DNA from 2 places in the Neorhizobium sp. USDA 3394 genome. Region 1 is predicted to be linked to the other one. Evidence: predicted binding sites of a transcription regulator. Region 1 holds the regulator's gene; the other holds the start of a gene.
The links. The regulator PhoB, encoded in region 1, activates phosphate uptake and scavenging genes when phosphate is short. The targets are predictions, from matches to a motif close to TGTCATNNANCTGTCAT.

Region 1 (3,413 bases):
AATTGCCGCGTTACCGGCAAGATCACTCTCGACGCGGACGATATCTATGACCAGGCGATCGACGTCGTCGAACTTCGCGCTCGCGTCGGCATGGTTTTCCAGAAGCCGAACCCGTTCCCGAAGACCATCTACGAGAACATCTCCTATGGTCCGCGCATCCATGGCCTTTCCAAGAACAAGGCCGACATGGACCAGATCGTCGAGGCGAGCCTGCAGCGCGCCGGCCTCTGGGGCGAAGTCAAGGATCGCCTGCATGAATCCGGCACCGGGCTTTCCGGCGGCCAGCAGCAGCGTCTGTGCATCGCCCGTGCGATCGCCGTGTCGCCGGAAGTCATCCTCATGGACGAACCCTGCTCGGCGCTCGACCCGATCGCGACCGCCAAGGTTGAAGAACTCATCCATGAACTGCGAGCCAACTACACGATCGTCATCGTGACGCATTCGATGCAGCAGGCTGCCCGCGTGTCGCAGCGCACCGCCATGTTCCATCTCGGCCAGCTCGTCGAGGAGAACGACACCGACAAGATGTTCACCAATCCCGACGATCAGCGCACCCAGGATTACATCATGGGCCGTTTCGGCTGATCCAGCCGAAAGTGCCGCCTGAAAATCAATTTTGAGGACTAGAAGATGGCATCGACCCATATCCTGTCGGCCTATGACGACGAACTGAAATACCTGAGCCGCCGCATCTCCGAAATGGGCGGCCTCGCCGAGCAGATGTGCTCGGACGCCGTGCGGGCGCTGGTCAATTCCGACGCCGCACTCGCGCAGAAGGTCATCTCCGACGACGTGATCCTCGATCACGCCGAGCGCGAGATCGGCGACAAGGCGATCGTCACGATCGCCCGTCGCCAGCCGGTTGCAGCCGACCTTCGCGAGATCGTCGGTTCGCTGCGCATCGCCTCCGATCTGGAGCGCGTCGGCGACCTTGGCAAGAACACCGCCAAGCGCGTCATCGCGGTTCAGGGCACCGGCGTTCCGCGCAAGCTCGCCCGCGGCCTGGAGCATCTCTCCGATCTCGCCCTCGTGCAGCTCAAGGACGTCCTCGACGTCTACGCGACGCGTTCGGCGGAAAAGGCCGAGGCGATCCGCAGCCGCGACGAGGAAATCGACGCGATGTACACTTCGCTGTTCCGCGAACTCCTCACCTACATGATGGAGGATCCGCGCAACATCACCACCTGCACGCATCTGCTGTTCTGCGCCAAGAACATCGAGCGTATCGGCGACCATGCCACCAACATCGCCGAGACCATCTACTACATGACGACAGGCGCCCAGCCGGAAGGCGATCGTCCGAAGGACGACTCGTCGAACACGCTCGGCGCTATCACCGAATAAGACGGAATGCTGACGGAGCAGGCTGAAGAATGCTGCCAAAAATCGCTGTCGTAGAAGACGAGGAAGCGCTGAGCGTGCTTCTTCGCTACAATCTGGAAGCCGAGGGTTATGAGGTCGATACCGTTTTGCGGGGCGACGAAGCCGAGATCCGGCTTCAGGAACGGGTACCGGACCTTCTGATCCTCGACTGGATGCTACCCGGCGTTTCCGGCATCGAACTCTGCCGCCGGCTGCGCATGCGCCCGGAAACGGAGCGCCTGCCGATCATCATGCTGACGGCCCGCGGCGAGGAGAGCGAACGTGTTCGCGGCCTCGCCACCGGTGCCGACGACTATGTGGTGAAGCCGTTCTCGACGCCGGAACTGATGGCTCGCGTCAAGGCCATGCTGCGGCGGGCTCGTCCGGAAGTGCTCTCCAGCGTGCTCCGCTGCGGCGACATCGAACTCGATCGGGAAACCCATCGCGTTCACCGCAAGAGCCGCGAGGTGCGTCTGGGCCCGACCGAATTCCGCCTGCTCGAATTCCTGATGGCGGCGCCAGGCCGGGTCTTCTCCCGCTCGCAGCTTCTGGACGGCGTCTGGGGCCATGACATCTATGTCGACGAGCGTACGGTCGACGTCCATGTGGGAAGACTTCGCAAGGCACTCAACTTCTCCAACATGCAGGATGTAATCCGCACCGTCCGCGGTGCCGGATACTCCATGGAAACATAGTTGGTGGCCACGAGATGAGCGCGCGGGTCCTGTTGGTCGACGACGACGAGTCGTTTCGTCTGATATTGCAGAAAGCCCTCGCGGCCGACAACTTCGTCGTATCGATGCTGGCCAGTGGTGCCGAGATCTCCAATCGCCTGAAGGCCGTTCCGCCGGATATCCTGGTCATGAGTTCGGACCTTCCGGGTGTGCAAGGTCTCGAGGTCTGCCGCGAAGTGCGTCTCGATCCGGTCCTATCGCGCCTTCCGATCATACTCCTTGTTCCATCGGGTGGGGAGGGCCTTCACCTGGTCGCCCTGGCTGCGGGTGCCGATGATTGCCTCATGAAGCCATTCTCCCCGGTCGAGCTCGTCGTCCGCGTGAAGAACCTGCTCAGGAGGGTCAACCCCGCCCTCCTGGACCATATGCTCAAGGTGGGCGATCTCACGCTCGACCGGGAAGCCCATCGGGTTCACCGGCAGAAGCGCGAGGTCAAGCTCGGGCCGAAGGAGTTCAAGCTTCTTGAATTCCTGATGCGGACGCCCGGCAAGGTCTATTCACGCTCGGAGCTCAAGGCTTCCCTGTGGGGCGACGACACGAACGTCGATGAGCGCGCGATCGATGTCCATATCGGCCGGCTTCGCAAAGTCATCAGCCTTGGCAAGTCCGACAACGTGATCCGGACCGTGCGCGGCACCGGATACGCATTGGGCGATTTCTGACAGGCGTCTCTTTGGACTTGGGGCCAATCTTTATCCTGACCGGCTGATGGCGACCCGGCGGATCATTGCCATGGAGGCTGGCGAAGCAGCATTCGCCAGCTATTGGAACTATGCAGCGCCTTTTGCCAACGCCTCCGCCGTACCTTGCGGGTCGACCGCAATCACCTTCAGATATGCCTTCGCCGGTTGGTCCGGTTCTCCGACGCCGCGCCCGGAGTGCTGGTGACTAAGCGGTGAATATCCACATCCCTGTCTCCCCGTCTCGGGCAGCGTGGTGCAGAGCATAAGCTTCACCGATGCGTCCCGCGTAGAGGACATGGAGGACTAGCCGCCTTGGCTCCGGAACATTTCTGACAGGGCGCTTCAACCGGGCGCAATAGGAAACTAAGTTACGATCCTTGGATCGCCCCGGTAGATCTTGTTTCGCCCTGCCATATGTCCTTCCGCACCGTCCGCAAGACCTGGCTACGATCTCCGGCGTGCAATCTCCCGGTACAATGCCTCGGGAGAGACTCCGATCTCTTCCGCGATCTGCTTCCACATGCCCTTCGAGGGGAACCCACCGTTCCAGGATATCCAGGCTTCGAGCCTCGCTTTCACGGTCTTCAGCGACATTATCTCCGCCCGCTTCCTACTGGCATGAAGTTCGCGCGCG
Region 2 (3,413 bases), 1.4 Mb from region 1:
GACTTCCGTATCGAGCTTGCCGCCATTGGCCTTTCGGTTGAGGCCGTCCATCAGGCGCTGGTTGTCATCGCCGTAGGGGTTCTTGATCGCCGAGAGCAGGGTGTCCATCGAGATGCCGATGTCTTCGAGGCCGAGATCTTCGACGAGTTCGCCGATCTCGTCCGGCATCATCTCTTTCAGCGCGTCTTCCAGCGCTTTTCCGAGCTTGTAGGACGAACGCGCTTCGTCGATATCGATGCCGAGCTTGGCGGCCAGGCGATCGACAAGCTCGATCTTCAGCTCGTTGGGGTCTGTCTTGGTAACGCCGAAAAGCGCGGAAGTGATCTTGTCGCGGGCCCGCCGGGCGTCTTCGCTGGCGCTGATACGGGCTTCGGTAACCGGGTCGCTCTTCTTGCCGGTCCGCTGGTCTTCGTCCTTCTTGCGCTGCTCCTCGATGCTGTCGAGCATCGACTGCATCATGTTGGTCGCGGCAAGCCCATAAGTCTGCTGGGTAGGGAGCAACATGCCCGAAATCCGGTCTCGTCGAGAGGTATACCGCGGGCAAAATTAGATTCGAACAGTTAACGGAACGTTACCGGACAACGAGAGGTTATGCCGCTCTTTCTCAGTTTTGAGCGGAAGCCCGCGCGGACGTCAGCTATGGGCGAAGATATCGGCCTCTTCCCAGCCCAGCAGGTCCAGCTTCGCCCGCGTCGGCAGGAATTCGAAACAGGCCTGGGCGAGCTCGGCACGCCTGTCGCGCACCAGGCGGTAGCTCAGCTTGTCGCGGAGCGCATGCAGATGCAGCACGTCGGAGGCAGCATATTCGAGCTGCGCCGGCGAAAGGACCTCGGCTGCCCAGTCGGATTGCTGCTGCGCCTTGGAAACGTCGACATCCAGCATCTCCTTGAGATTGTCCTTCAGCCCGTGCCGGTCCGTGTAGGTGCGGGTCAGGCGCGACGCAATCTTGGTGCAGAATACCGGCGTCGTGGTCACGCCGAACGTATGGAAGAGAACGGCGATATCGAAGCGGCCGTAGTGGAAGATCTTCTGGCGCGCCGGATCGGCAAGCATGGCGACGAGGTTTGGAGCCTCGTTCTGCCCGGCGGCGATGCGGATCACGTCAGCGGACCCGTCCCCGGGCGAAAGCTGCACGACACAAAGCCGGTCGCGTCGCGGTACCAGGCCCAGGGTTTCCGTATCGATGGCGATCGCCCCCGTATAACGCGCCGCGTCCGCTGCCGGAATGTCGCCTTCGTGGTACCTGATCTCTGCCATGTTGGTCTCCGTCCGTCTGTCTGCCGGAATTCGCTATAAACCACGTTTTTCCAGAGCGATATGGTGATCTTAGGGGCGCGGCGCAGCAGCCGCCGAAAAAGCCCCGCGAGCGATTCGATCGATCCCGGGCATTTGCTCAGCTCTGCGCTCAGCGCATTGCTGCATTGCGGCAAGATGGGTTGGCGTGATTAAACGATTAGCCTATATATTTACTCATCGAGCGACGCACTCCTCCTCCCAGTGTTGCTCGATACGGATCGACAACATCCTCCTCCTCCCAGTTGTCGATCAAGTTTAAAAGCCTGGCGCACCTCCTCCCGCGCCAGGCTTTTTCCGTTTCTGGAGCAGGATTTCCCTTCAAAAATGCTGTTGCTTTTGCCTCGCGGCAGTCTGGTTCGCGCGGGTCGCGACCTGTGGCTGGCGTCACGTGTGTGTCACGCACCGCCGATATACGAACCTCGCCTTCCCTTTGAATTTTTCGTGAGGTTACTATGCGCAAGATTTTTGCCGCCCTGGTCGTTTCGACCGTGCTTGCCGGCGCCGCCCAGGCCGCCACCGTATATCCGCTGGATCGCGCCACGATCCTCGCCGGCTCCCCCTTCGACTTCAAGGTCGAGTTCAACTCGGTCGTAAAGCCTGAAGACGTCAGGATCACCGTCAACGGTCAGGACTACAAGACCGCTCTCGGCAAGGAAATCCAGTTCGTCGCGGAAGAAAAGAACAAGGACAAGCTCCTCGGTTCTGCCGTCATCCTGCGCGGCCTGGCGCTCGCCAACGCGGGCGACTACAAGGTCGAGGTCTCGGCCGGTTCCGAAACCAGGACCGTCACCTGGAACGTCTACGGCACGGGCGCTGCCCCGAAGGCCAAGAACGTCATCTTCCTGCTCGGCGACGGCCTTTCGGTTGCCCACCGCACCGCTGCCCGCATCATGTCCAAGGGCATGACCGAAGGCAAGGCAAACGGCCGCCTCGCCATGGACGACCTCGATCGCATGGCTTTCGTCGGCACCTCGGCCACCAACGCGATCAACACCGACTCGGCCAACACGATGTCGGCGTACATGACCGGTCACAAGACCGCGGTCAACGCGATCGGCGTCTACGCCGACCGCACGCCGGACCCGCTGGACGATCCGAGGGTCGAAACGATCGCCGAAGCCCTCCGCCGCCAGACCGGCAAATCGATCGGTATCGTCGCCACGTCCGAAATCGAAGATGCCACCCCGGCGGCCGTCGTCGCCCACACCCGCAACCGCAACGACAAGGCAGAGGTCGTCGGCATGCTGCTCGACGTGAAGCCGGAAGTCGTGCTCGGCGGCGGTTCCGCTTACTTCCTGCCGCAGGCGACTGCCGGCTCGAAGCGAAAGGACGACAAGGACTTTATCAAGCTCTTCAAGGATGCCGGTTACACGCTGGCTACCGACAAGAACGAACTTGCCGCCGGCGCAAACGCCAACGGGCTGCTGCTCGGCCTGTTCCATCCCGGCAATCTGGACGTCACGCTCGACCGCGAGTTCCTGAAGAAGGGCACCGTCGAAAAGTATCCGAACCAGCCGGGTCTCGTCGCCATGACCAAGGTTGCTCTCGATCGCCTTTCCAAGGATCAGGACGGCTTCTTCCTGATGGTCGAAGCCTCCTCGATCGACAAGATGTCCCATCCGCTCGACTGGGACCGCGCCGTCGTCGACACCATCGAATTCGACCAGACGGTGGCGGTTGCCCGCGAGTTCCAGAAGACGCATCCGGATACCCTGATCGTCGTCACCGGCGACCATACCCATGGCGTTTCCATCATCGGCACGGTTGACGACGAAAAGCCGGGCACCGAGATGCGCGAAAAGGTCGGCATCTATGCGGAAGCCGGATTCCCGAACTACAAGGACGAAAACGGCGACGGTTATCCGGACAAGATCGACGTCTCTCGCCGCCTGTTCCTGGCCGCCAACAACGGCCCCGACCACTATGAAACCTTCCGCCCGAAGATGGATGGCCCGTTCGTTCCCGCCGTCCAGAACGAGAAGAAGGAATATGTCGTCAACGAACAGTACAAGAATGTACCCGGCGCAGTCTTCGTCCAGGGCAATATTCCGAAAAGCGGCGACAGCGGCGTACACTCGGTTGACGACATCGTCCTGCAGGCGGCCGGTCCAGGTTCG

Region 2: ACZ9EJ_RS17795 (alkaline phosphatase) is a predicted target of PhoB. The motif match lies at 1,679-1,695, and genes of this name have one in related genera.

Annotation. Positions count from the first base shown of each region.
Region 1 covers NZ_JBWCDU010000001.1:2,155,245-2,158,657, reverse strand. Annotated here, with positions in the region: gene pstB (phosphate ABC transporter ATP-binding protein PstB) at 1-585, shown strand, start outside; gene phoU (phosphate signaling complex protein PhoU) at 631-1,344, shown strand; gene phoB (phosphate regulon transcriptional regulator PhoB) at 1,374-2,057, shown strand; gene ACZ9EJ_RS10305 (winged helix-turn-helix domain-containing protein) at 2,072-2,758, shown strand; gene ACZ9EJ_RS10300 (Crp/Fnr family transcriptional regulator) at 3,224-3,413, opposite strand, start outside.
Region 2 covers NZ_JBWCDU010000001.1:3,586,730-3,590,142, reverse strand. Annotated here, with positions in the region: gene ACZ9EJ_RS17805 (hypothetical protein) at 1-504, opposite strand, end outside; gene ACZ9EJ_RS17800 (ribonuclease D) at 634-1,257, opposite strand; gene ACZ9EJ_RS17795 (alkaline phosphatase) at 1,749-3,413, shown strand, end outside.